One region of the Shigella sp. SIG3 genome, then DNA from elsewhere that is predicted to be linked to it. Evidence: predicted binding sites of a transcription regulator. Region 1 holds the regulator's gene; each other region holds the start of a gene.
The links. Region 1 encodes PhoB, which activates phosphate uptake and scavenging genes when phosphate is short. Its sites were predicted from a motif close to CTGTCATAAAACTGNCNNAT; they were not measured.
Positions count from the first base shown of each region.

Region 2: ugpB (sn-glycerol-3-phosphate ABC transporter substrate-binding protein UgpB) is a predicted target of PhoB. The motif match lies at 1,864-1,883, and genes of this name have one in related genera.
Region 3: kdgR (DNA-binding transcriptional regulator KdgR) is a predicted target of PhoB. The motif match lies at 1,973-1,992, and genes of this name have one in related genera.

Region 1 covers NZ_JBQZXE010000093.1:7,024-11,274, reverse strand. Annotated here, with positions in the region: gene brnQ (branched-chain amino acid transporter carrier protein BrnQ) at 1-19, opposite strand, end outside; gene phoR (phosphate regulon sensor histidine kinase PhoR) at 426-1,721, opposite strand; gene phoB (phosphate response regulator transcription factor PhoB) at 1,779-2,468, opposite strand; gene sbcD (exonuclease subunit SbcD) at 2,658-3,860, shown strand; gene sbcC (exonuclease subunit SbcC) at 3,857-4,251, shown strand, end outside.
Region 2 covers NZ_JBQZXE010000007.1:39,371-43,621, reverse strand. Annotated here, with positions in the region: gene ugpA (sn-glycerol-3-phosphate ABC transporter permease UgpA) at 1-333, opposite strand, end outside; gene ugpB (sn-glycerol-3-phosphate ABC transporter substrate-binding protein UgpB) at 431-1,747, opposite strand; gene livF (high-affinity branched-chain amino acid ABC transporter ATP-binding protein LivF) at 2,144-2,857, opposite strand; gene livG (high-affinity branched-chain amino acid ABC transporter ATP-binding protein LivG) at 2,859-3,626, opposite strand; gene livM (branched chain amino acid ABC transporter permease LivM) at 3,623-4,251, opposite strand, start outside.
Region 3 covers NZ_JBQZXE010000080.1:9,964-14,214, reverse strand. Annotated here, with positions in the region: gene ACUU1I_RS14165 (YebO family protein) at 124-411, opposite strand; gene mgrB (PhoP/PhoQ regulator MgrB) at 486-629, opposite strand; gene ACUU1I_RS14155 (YobH family protein) at 788-1,027, shown strand; gene kdgR (DNA-binding transcriptional regulator KdgR) at 1,170-1,961, opposite strand; gene ACUU1I_RS14145 (MFS transporter) at 2,138-3,511, shown strand; gene htpX (protease HtpX) at 3,557-4,251, opposite strand, start outside.

The DNA.
Region 1 (4,251 bases):
ATCTTAATTGATGGGTCATAAATCATACTGCCTGTGGATGTGGTGTTGTAACGTTAAATTTTTGTGCCAATCCCTGGGGATGATACAGCGGTATATTTAAACAATTTTAGCGGAAAATACTCCCAACCAGGCGCGGCGAAGAATAGTTTTTCGATTTACCGCGTTAATGCAGTCAGTATGACAGCACCTGAAGCGCAATTTAAACGCTTATAACGTTTTAAAGCAAGGAGGGATCTAAAAACCAGAGGTATATAGCGATAAGAAATCACCAACCAGTATAAAACACTATTTCCGTGAAAAAGACATGGCTAATCATGCGAACAAAAAATCACCAACCGTTGTAAAATCTAACGCCCGTATTTTGACTGCAAAGAAAATAAGCCAGCATCGGCTGGCTTATGGCAATAAAAGATGACAAAGGCGGATTAATCGCTGTTTTTGGCAATTAAACGTTCCGGGATAACAAAACTGAAACGTGTTCCTTTTCCTACTGTACTCTCAATATTCAGGCGACTTTCGTGATGATTCACCGCATGTTTCACGATCGCTAACCCTAATCCGCTACCGCCGGTTTGCCGGGAACGCGCTTTATCAACGCGATAAAAACGCTCGGTCAGGCGCGGAATATGCTCCGGTGCAATGCCCGGTCCGTTATCTTCAACGCTAAATTCGGCACCGTGCGGCACTCGCTGCCAGCGTACGGTGATATGCGTGCCTTCCGGCGTATGATTCACGGCGTTATAGACCAGGTTCGAAATCGCACTGCGTAGCTGATCTTCGTTGCCAGACACCTTGAGGCCGTTATCTATCTCAAAGGTAAATGTCTGTTTTTTCTGACTCAGAGTCTGAGCCTCGCGCTCAACAACGCGCAGCATCATCGGCACATCAACCTTTTCATTGAGCAATTGCGTCGGCGAGGCTTCAATTTTCGACAGCGTTAGCAACTGCTTCACCAGCCCTTCCATCCGCTGGGTCTGCTCGCGCATGGTGTGCAACGCTTTTTCGCGTACCGCGCCTTCCAGCGGCTGCTCATCCATCATCTCCAGGTAACCCTGTAACACGGTCAATGGCGTACGTAACTCATGGCTCACGTTGGCAAAAAAGTTACGCCGCGCCCCTTCCAGTTGATGCATTTGCGTGACATCACGCGCCACCATCAACAACTGTTTGTGGGTATAAGGCATGACGCGAATTTCCAGATGCCGCCCGGTGTTGAGCACCAGATTGAGCGGGCGAGAAAAATCACGCGTTTTCAGATATTGCGTAAACTCCGGGTAACGCAGTAGGTTAAGGATGTTCTGCCCGTTATCTTCCGGCCAGCGCAAACCAAGAATTTGTTGCGCCAGACCGTTACACCAGAAAATACCGCCCTCTTCCGTGGTCAGCACCACCGCGTCGGGCAGCGACTCCGCGCCGCTACGAAAGCGTTTAATCAGATTGCCCAGTTCACGGCGGCGTTTTTTATTTCGCAGCTGCATCTGGTGTAAGCCGTATAGTAGCGGTTCCCAGCTACCACGCCCCGGTGGCGGGGTCATACTGCGATCCACCCACAGCCACCATGAAAGGCGCAATAAATTCCAGAAATGCCAGATAAGCAGTCCTGTTACCGATGCCAGCAAAAACCAGGGCAGGTAACCAAAAAATGCACCCAGGATGAAAGCCGGGAGGCAGCAAAGTAGCAGCTCCAGCACCAGCCTTTTCCACGACAGCCGTTCCAGCACGTAAGATACTCCAGTTAAGAAATCATAAGCCCTGCTCTGCGTCCGATGAGCAAGGCGTTAAAAGCGGGTTGAAAAACGATATCCTGTACCGCGCACGGTCTGCACCATGCGGTCATGCCCGCCGGGCTCCAGTGCTTTACGCAGGCGACGAATGTGGACATCGACCGTGCGGTCTTCCACATACACGTTAGTTCCCCAGACGTGGTTTAACAGCTGCTCGCGGCTGTACACGCGCTCAGGATGCGTCATAAAAAAGTGCAGCAGTTTAAATTCTGTCGGCCCCATCTCCAGCGGCTCTTCGCCCGCCATCACTCGGTGAGATGTCGGGTCGAGACTTAATCCCTGCATCTCAATCACCTCTTCCACCGCCATTGGCGAAATACGGCGCATTACCGCTTTGATTCGCGCCACCAGCTCCTTCGGCGAAAATGGCTTGGTGATATAGTCATCCGCGCCGGTTTCAAGGCCGCGCACGCGATCTTCTTCTTCCCCTCTGGCGGTCAACATCACCACTGGAATATCCCGGGTCATCGACTCGCGCTTGAGGTGTTTGATGAACTGGATACCGGAGCCGCCAAGTAACATCCAGTCAAGGAGAATTAAATCCGGCCAGGGTTCATTCAGTTGATTCACAGCACTGTCATAATCTTCCGCTTCGACCGGCTGAAAGCCATTTTGTTCGAGCACGAAGCAGACCATTTCGCGAATTGGAGCTTCATCTTCTACGACCAGAATACGTCTCGCCATGATTTGCCCTGTTGTAATAAATAGGTTGCGATCATTAATGCGACGTCATTATGCGTCAGATTTATGACAGATTTATGAAAAGCTCGTCGCACATATCTTCAGGTTATTGATTTCCGTGGCGCAGAAAAAAGCAAATGGCACATCTGTTTGGGTATAATCGCGACCATGCTTTTTCGCCAGGGAACCGTTATGCGCATCCTTCACACCTCAGACTGGCATCTCGGCCAGAACTTCTACAGTAAAAGCCGCGAAGCTGAACATCAGGCTTTTCTTGACTGGCTGCTGGAGACAGCACAAACCCATCAGGTGGATGCGATTATTGTTGCTGGTGATGTTTTCGATACCGGCTCGCCGCCCAGTTACGCCCGCACGTTATACAACCGTTTTGTTGTCAATTTACAGCAAACTGGCTGTCATCTGGTGGTACTGGCAGGAAACCATGACTCGGTCGCCACGCTGAATGAATCGCGCGATATCATGGCGTTCCTCAATACAACCGTGGTCGCCAGCGCCGGACATGCGCCGCAAATCTTGCCTCGTCGCGACGGGACGCCAGGCGCAGTGCTGTGCCCCATTCCGTTTTTACGCCCGCGTGACATTATTTCCAGCCAGGCGGGGCTTAACGGTATTGAAAAACAGCAGCATTTACTGGCAGCGATTACCGATTATTACCAACAACACTATGCCGATGCCTGCAAACTGCGCGGCGATCAGCCTCTGCCCATCATCGCCACGGGACATTTAACGACCGTGGGTGCCAGTAAAAGTGACGCCGTGCGTGACATTTATATTGGCACGCTGGACGCGTTTCCGGCACAAAACTTTCCACCAGCCGACTACATCGCGCTCGGGCATATTCACCGCGCACAGATTATTGGCGGCATGGAACATGTTCGCTATTGCGGTTCCCCCATTCCACTGAGTTTTGATGAATGCGGTAAGAGTAAATATGTCCATCTGGTGACATTTTCAAACGGCAAATTAGAGAGCGTGGAAAACCTGAACGTACCGGTAACTCAACCCATGGCGGTGCTGAAAGGCGATCTGGCGTCGATTACCGCACAGCTGGAACAGTGGCGCGATGTATCGCAGGAGCCACCTGTCTGGCTGGATATCGAAATCACTACTGATGAGTATCTGCATGATATTCAGCGCAAAATCCAGGCATTAACCGAATCATTGCCTGTCGAAGTATTGCTGGTACGTCGGAGTCGTGAACAGCGCGAGCGTGTGTTAGCCAGCCAACAGCGTGAAACCCTCAGCGAACTCAGCGTCGAAGAGGTGTTCAATCGCCGTCTGGCACTGGAAGAACTGGATGAATCGCAGCAGCAACGTCTGCAGCATCTTTTCACCACGACGTTGCATACCCTCGCCGGAGAACACGAAGCATGAAAATTCTCAGCCTGCGCCTGAAAAACCTGAACTCATTAAAAGGCGAATGGAAGATTGATTTCACCCGCGAGCCGTTCGCCAGCAACGGGCTGTTTGCCATTACCGGCCCAACCGGTGCGGGGAAAACCACCCTGCTGGACGCCATTTGTCTGGCGCTGTATCACGAAACTCCGCGTCTCTCTAACGTTTCACAATCGCAAAATGATCTCATGACCCGCGATACCGCTGAATGTCTGGCGGAGGTGGAGTTTGAAGTGAAAGGTGAAGCGTATCGCGCGTTCTGGAGCCAGAATCGGGCGCGTAACCAGCCGGACGGTAATTTGCAGGTGCCTCGCGTAGAGCTGGCGCGCTGCGCCGACGGCAAAATTCTCGCCGACAAAGTGAAAGATAA
Region 2 (4,251 bases), on a different contig from region 1:
CATTAAGGTTTGGTAGAAACGACTGCCGCGCACGATGTACTCCACCAGCGCCGCAAAGAACAGCGATACCAGCAAACCGCTGACGGTGACAAAGGTGCTGAATTTTATCGTCGTCCAGAAGGAGTCGAGATAATAGCTGTCATGAAACAGCGTGACGAAGTTATCCAGACCGACAAACTGGCTGGAGAAACCAAACGGATCGACGCTTTGTAGCGAGTACCACAACGCTTCGCCCGCAGGCCAGATAAAAAAGATAACGGTGATGATGAGCTGCGGCGCGACCAGCAGATAAGGCAGCCAGCGCGAGCGGAACACCGGACGGGATGATGACATTACGGTTAATTCCTGAACTGTGCCGGATGCGCTTCGCTTATCCGGCCTACACGCGATGCCAGGTCAGATAAGCGAAACGCATCCGGCATTACACTGATTAAGACTTCGTCGATTTCTCAAAGCGGCGCAGTAACTGGTTCCCACGCTCAACTGCGGTATCCAGCGCCTGCTGTGGCGTCTTCTTACCGGTCCACACGCTCTCAAGCTCTTCATCCACAATCACGCGGATCTGCGGCATGTTGCCCAGACGAAGCCCTTTGGTGAACGGCAACGGCGGCTTGTTCAGCATCTGACGCGTCGCGGTATCCGCACCTGGGTTTTTCTCGTAAAAGCCCTGCTCACGGGTCAGGTCATACGCCGCTTTGGTAATTGGCAGATAACCGGTTTTCTGATGCCACTCAGCAGCGTTTTCTGGCTTCGCGAGGAAGTCGAGAAACTTCGCCACGCCGGTATACGTTTCTTTATCTTTGCCCTGCATCACCCACAGGCTGGCTCCGCCGATAATGGCGTTTTGTGGCGCATCTTTCGCATCGGCGTCGTAAGGCATCATACCTACGCCGTAGTTAAATTTGGCGTACTCGCGAATGTTGGCAAGAGAACCGGAAGAGGCGGTGGTCATCGCGCAATCACCGTTATAGAACTTCTCGGTGGATTCATCCTTACGACCGACGTAGCTGAAGTCGCCCTTCTTGTTCATCTCCTCGAGCATGGCGATGTGTTTCACCTGCTCCGGCTTGTTGAACTCCAGCACCGCGTCCGTGCCGTCAAAGCCGTTGTTTTTGCTGGCAAACGGCAGACCGTTCCAGGCGCTAAAGTTTTCCAGTTGGATCCAGCCCTGCCAGCCGCTGGCGTAGCCGCACTTAATACCGGAGGCTTTCAGTTTTGCGGAATAGTCCGCCAGATCCTGCCAGGTTTTCGGCGGCTGTTCCGGGTCTAACCCCGCTTTCTTGAAGGCGTCTTTGTTGTAATAGAGAACGGGAGTCGAGCTGTTGAACGGCTGGGAGAGTAAGTGGCCGGTTTTGCTGTCGGAGTAGTAACCGGAAACCGTCGGCACAAACTGCGACTCATCGAACTGAATCCCTGCCTCTTTAAACACGTCATACACCGGTTTAATGGCTTTCGACGCCATCATGGTGGCGGTGCCAACTTCATAAACCTGCAAAATAGCCGGAGCGTTGCCGGTACGAAATGCGGCAATCCCCGCGCTTAAATTCTGTTCGTAGTTGCCTTTATAGGTCGGTACAATTTTGTAATCCGGATTTTCGGCGTTAAAACGTTGGGCCAGAGAATCCACCTCTTTACCCAGTTCCCCTTCCATAGAATGCCAGAACGGAATGGTCGTCACTGCCTGTGCATTCCCCATTAACGCCAGTCCGAGCGCCAGTGCTGAAGCTGTATAATGTAACGGTTTCATCGTTTATCTCTCTTGTTGTACCGAATGCGCGAATTCACGCGTTTTATGCTCGCGGGGTAACATGACATGCTCGAATTACAGAAAAATAACTTTTTTGTTACATTTGTAAGATAGTAAGGTGTCAGAAAGATGACAAGGCGGTGACGGCGTGGGTGAGGGAAAATGGGAGATGGGGCACGGATAAGCGGAAAAATAGAAGGTCTGAATCAAACTCTACAGATTACTCATCGTTTCATGCCGGATGCGGCGTAAACGCCTTATCCGGCCTACAAGATCGTGCAAATTCAATATATTGCAACTCACCCAGTAGGCCTGATAAGCGCAGCGCATCAGGCAATTTTGCATTTGTCACCTGTCTCAAAGGAGTCTTTTGACTCCTTATCAATCAACGTGTTATTACCCGCCTAAATACGAACTTCTCACTGCTTCGTTCGCCAGCAGCGCGTCGCCGGTATCGGAGAGCACCACATGGCCGTTTTCCAGCACGTAGCCGCGATCCGCCAGCTTTAGCGCCTGGTTGGCGTTCTGCTCGACGAGGAAGATAGTCATCCCCTGCTCGCGCAGCTGCTCGATGGTGTCGAAAATTTGCTGGATAATAATCGGCGCAAGACCGAGCGATGGCTCATCAAGTAACAACAAACGCGGATTGCTCATCAGCGCGCGACCAATCGCCAGCATCTGCTGTTCACCGCCGGACATGGTGCCCGCCCGCTGAACACGGCGCTCATGCAGACGTGGAAACAGTTCATACACCCACTTTATGCGCTCCTGAAACTGGTCACGTTCGGCAAAGAAGCCGCCCATCGCCAGGTTCTCTTCCACCGTCATCCGCGAGAAGACGCGACGCCCTTCCGGGACAATCGCTACCGCTTCGCGCATGATTTTCGCCGTCTGCCAGTCGGTAATGTCTTTATCATCAAACACAATTCGCCCGCTGGTGGCGCGCGGATCGCCGCATAACGTGCCGAGCAAGGTGGTTTTCCCCGCCCCGTTCGCGCCAATGAGAGTGACAATCTCGCCCTGATTGATATGCAGGCTCACCTCATGCAGCGCCTGGATTTTGCCGTAGTGGGCGCTGACTTTGTCAAAGGACAACATGACTTTTTCCATCTTATGCCTCACCTAAATAGGCACGGATCACGTCCGGGTTATTACGGATTTGCTCCGGCGTACCGTTTGCCAGTGGCGTCCCCTGATTGACCACATAAATTCGGTCTGAAATCCCCATCACCAGCTTCATATCGTGTTCAATCAACAAGATAGTGGTGTTGTGATGATTGCGCAGTTCGGCAATCAGCTCATCCAGCTCTTTGGTTTCTTTTGGGTTAAGACCTGCCGCCGGTTCGTCGAGCATTAAAATCTCCGGCTGCGTCACCATGCAGCGGGCAATCTCCAGACGGCGTTGGTCACCATAGGCCAGGTTACTTGCCTGACGGTTGGCGTGTTCCAGCAAACCAATGCGCTCAAGCCAGGTGGCGGCGCGGTCGAGCGCTTCGCTCTGGGCGCGACGGAAAGAAGGCGTTTTCAACAGGCCAGAGAACAGCCCGGTTTTCAGTTGCTGATGCTGCGCCACCAGCAGGTTTTCAATTACCGTCATTTCACGGAACAGACGCACATGCTGGAAGGTGCGCACCACGCCCATGCGAGCAATTTGCTGCCCCGGTAAACCTTCAAGATGCTGATCGCGCAGTAAAATGGTGCCGCCGGTGGGTTTGTAGAAACCGGTCAGGCAGTTAAAAACCGTGGTTTTTCCGGCACCGTTAGGGCCGATTAACGAGACGATTTCCTGCGGGTACAGTTCAAGATTGACGTTGTTCACCGCCAGCAGGCCGCCGAAGCGCATCATCAGACCGTTAACAGATAATAATGGCTGACTCATGCCTGCTCTCCTTTCGCTGCGCCGTTTTTCAGCTTCAGTTGCGGGCGCGTCATGGGCAGCAAACCCTGCGGACGCCAGATCATCATCAGCACCATCAAACCACCGAGCATTAACATGCTGTATTCGTTGAAATCACGCATCAATTCGCGCGACACCACCAGCAGAACAGCCGCCAGAATCACTGCAAATTGCGAGCCCATACCGCCGAGCACCACTATCGCCAGCACAAAGGCCGATTCAGCAAAGGTGAAGGATTCCGGGCTGACAAAGCCCTGACGCGCCGCAAACAGCGTTCCGGCAAAACCGGCAAATGCGGCGCTGATGGTAAAAGCGGTCAGCTTGATACGGCGCGGGCTTAAGCCCAGCGAACGACAGGCGATCTCGTCTTCACGCAACGCTTCCCACGCGCGGCCCAGCGGCATCCGCAGCAGGCGGTTAATGACAAACAGGCTTAACACCACCAGCAGCAACGCCACCAGGTAGAGGAAGATAACGCGATCGGACGGATCGTATTTCAGGCCAAAGAAATTACTGAACGTGTCCCAGCCGCCTTCACGAGCGGTACGGCTGAACTCGAGTCCGAAGAGTGTCGGTTTCGGGATCTGACTGATTCCGTTCGGGCCGC
Region 3 (4,251 bases), on a different contig from region 1:
TATGATAATTATTTGAAGTCAGACCAGAGTTTTAATTTGAAGCAGTTGCACCATGACAGTGCGTATAATCAGGATGAATTGAGTAACCCTTCAACGACGGGGTTACTCAAGATTGAGGAAGGATTATCGTTCGGCGACCAGGCGAATAATATCTTCGTCATCAACCGATTTTTGACTCTCAATGGTCTTTTTATCTGCTTTCTCTGGTTCGTTTGCTTCGCACAAACGACGTAACAGTGCATTTTGACGTTTTTGCTGATCCAGCAACGCCTCAAGCAGTTCAATCTGTTCGTTAGTCCGTGAACTGGCACGATTGATAAAAAACCACAAGATGAGCCCGATAAGAAGAACCACCACCGATACAACCAAAGACGCAATGTTCATCACGCCTGAATTTACAACTTCGTTCATTTCACCACCTCTGAGTAGAGGCGCTATTCTACCACTGCTGGAGAGGAAGAAAATCTAGTGCTGAAAAAATGATATCACCACGGGATAAACTGGTTAATGGCACAAATTCCGCTGAAAAATTGTACATCCTGATCGCACATCATGTTGAATACCTGCGCCCAAAGCAGCAAGCAAGCCAACACCACGACAACCAGAACGACCCATCGAAACTTTTTCACTCCAATCTCCGCTTCACCTACCTTATGTCATTAAACTAGCATGCGTTAGTTAAACAGCGCCTAACTATGTCGATATTCGTGCTTTTTCGGAATGAGTAGCTTGCTTCAGCGCATATTGCCGCTACGATTAAGCGAACATAAAAAGAGAAGAGATTGTAATGCGATTCATCATTCGCACAGTTATGCTGATAGCACTGGTATGGATAGGATTATTACTCAGCGGATATGGCGTTTTGATTGGAAGCAAAGAGAATGCCGCAGGATTAGGTTTGCAATGTACCTATCTGACGGCCAGAGGCACCAGCACGGTACAATACTTGCACACTAAAAGTGGTTTCTTGGGGATAACAGATTGCCCACTGTTACGTAAAAGCAATATCGTGGTCGATAATGGTTAAGGGTAATAAATAACCAGATTCTCACTCATGAGTAAAATATTCTTATAGCAAGCGCGTTTAATATAACGCACCTTCAACTTTATTTTTCTCATGCTAAATAAAGAACCTGTCTGTTTGATATTCCGACAGGTTCTTACTCTCATCAGAACGGATAGTCGTGATAACCCATTTGGGCAGAAATTTTGCGCGCTGCGGTATGCAACATTGCGACATATTCCTGTAAACGCTCTTCAGAGAAACGCAACGTCGGGAAGGAGATGCTCAAACCGGCAATGACCACGCCAAAGCGATCAAATACCGGTACCGCAATGCATCGCAGCCCTTCTTCCTGCTCTTCGTTATCTTCGCCATACCCCTGCTCGCGCACCTGGTCCAGAACGGGTAATAACGCTTCTGTACTGGTGATGGTCCGCTCGGTACTGCGTTTATACTCCACGCCCTCAAGAATTTGCTTCACTTCATCGCGATCGCGCCATGCCAGCAGTACCTTACCAATCGCGGTGCTGTACAGCGGATTACGACGCCCAATCCGTGAATACATGCGCAAATTGTACATAGAGTCAATTTTGTGAATGTAAACAATACTGTCTTCGTCCAGTGCGCCGAGGTGGATAGTTTCTTTGGTCAGGCGGGAGATCTCACGCATCTGGATATCTGCGCTACGAATTAAATCGACGTTTTGTAACGCGCGAGCGCCCAGTTCAAACAATTTCAGGGTCAGGGAATATTTCTCCGACTCCCCTTCCTGCGCCACATAACCTAAGGTTTTCATGGTCTGTAAAAAGCGATAAACGGTGCTTTTTGACATCATGACGCGCTGCGACAGCTCGGTTATCCCTATTTCGCGCTCTTCACCCAGCGCCTGCAAAATGCCAAAAACTTTTAGCACGGAAGATACAGAATCAGGCTGTTTATCCAGATCTGCGTTAGCCATTTATCACCTCATTGCGAGTGTTTTATAAAAATCAGAACTGTTTTTTATTATAATTTCGCACCAGGGTGGTCGCAATCCATCTTTTGCCGGTTAGTTACAATTCTGCGACATCCACCGTGAATATCAGTGCTAGAATCATACCCCTGTTGATTATTCACCAAAGATATAAAATTCCTATGCCAAAAGTTCAGGCCGACGGCCTGCCATTGCCCCAGCGATACGGTGCGATATTAACCATTGTGATTGGTATTTCGATGGCTGTCCTTGACGGCGCAATCGCCAACGTCGCCCTGCCAACAATCGCCACGGACCTTCATGCCACACCAGCCAGTTCCATCTGGGTAGTGAACGCCTATCAAATCGCCATTGTCATCTCCCTGCTCTCGTTTTCGTTTCTGGGCGATATGTTTGGCTATCGACGTATTTATAAATGCGGTCTGGTCGTTTTTCTGTTGTCTTCACTGTTCTGCGCCCTTTCTGATTCGCTGCAAATGCTCACCCTTGCGCGTGTCATACAAGGTTTCGGCGGTGCAGCGTTGATGAGCGTTAATACCGCACTTATCCGCCTGATCTATCCACAACGTTTTCTGGGGAGAGGGATGGGCATAAACTCGTTTATTGTTGCCGTCTCTTCTGCTGCCGGGCCGACAATTGCTGCAGCAATCCTCTCCATCGCATCCTGGAAATGGTTATTTTTAATCAACGTACCGTTAGGTATTATCGCCCTGCTTCTGGCGATGCGTTTTCTGCCACCCAATGGTTCTCGCGCCAGTAAACCCCGTTTCGACCTGCCCAGCGCCGTGATGAACGCGTTAACCTTCGGCCTGCTTATCACTGCGTTGAGTGGTTTCGCTCAGGGGCAATCGCTGACGTTAATTGCTGCGGAACTGGTGGTAATGGTTGTTGTTGGTATTTTCTTTATTCGCCGCCAGCTTTCTCTTCCCGTACCGCTGCTACCGGTGGATTTACTGCGTATCCCGCTGTTTTCACTTTCTATTTGCACATCTGTTTGCTCTTTCTGCGCACAAATGCTGGCAATGGTTTCCCTGCCCTTTTACCTGCAAACCGTGCTCGGGCGTAGTGAAGTCGAAACAGGTTTACTTCTGACACCGTGGCCGTTAGCAACGATGGTGATGGCTCCGCTGGCAGGCTATTTGATTGAACGCGTACATGCAGGATTGCTGGGTGCTTTAGGGTTGTTCATCATGGCTGCGGGGCTTTTTTCCCTGGTTCTGCTGCCCGCGTCACCTGCGGATATCAATATTATCTGGCCGATGATCTTATGTGGCGCTGGATTTGGCTTATTCCAGTCACCCAATAACCACACCATTATTACCTCCGCTCCGCGCGAACGTAGCGGTGGGGCCAGTGGCATGTTAGGAACGGCTCGTCTACTGGGTCAGAGTAGTGGCGCGGCGCTGGTGGCGCTGATGCTAAATCAGTTTGGTGATAATGGTACGCACGTCTCGCTGATGGCTGCGGCTATTCTGGCAGTGATTGCTGCCTGTGTCAGTGGTTTACGTATCACTCAGCCACGAGCCAGGGCATAAAAAAAGCGCGTCGATCAGGACGCGCTTTTTAGTATTTACTTCATATTACTTCAGGTATTCACCCGTACGCAGAGCTTCAATACGTTTATCCAGCGGCGGGTGAGTCATGAACAACTCACTGAGCGATTTCGACTTACCGTTAATGCAGAAAGCCATCATGCTGGTTGCTTCTTGCGGTTCATAGCTGGTTTTCAGGCGCTGCAGCGCGGCAATCATTTTCTCGCGACCAACCAGTTTTGCCGAACCGGCATCAGCATGGAATTCACGATGACGCGAGAACCACATGGTGATAATGCTCGCCAGAATACCAAACACCAGTTCCAGAACCGTTGCAACCGCAAAGTAGATCAGCGGGTTGCCGTTGCTCTCTTCACCTTCATCACGATTTCCGCCCATAAAACCCGCGGCAAGCTGCGCCAGAATACGGGAAATAAAGATAACGAAGGTGTTCACCACGCCCTGAATCAGCGTCATGGTGACCATATCACCATTGGCGATGTGGCTGATTTCGTGAGCAATTACCGCCTCGGCTTCATCCGGGCTCATGTTCTGCAGCAAACCGGTGCTGACAGCAACCAGAGAGGCATCACGGCGCGCACCGGTTGCAAAAGCGTTGATGTCCGGCGCATGGTAGATAGCCACTTGCGGCATAGCGATCCCCGCCTGACGAGCCTGGGTTGCTACAGTATTGACCAGCCAACGTTCCCTTTCGTTACGCGGTTGCTCGATCACTTCCCCGC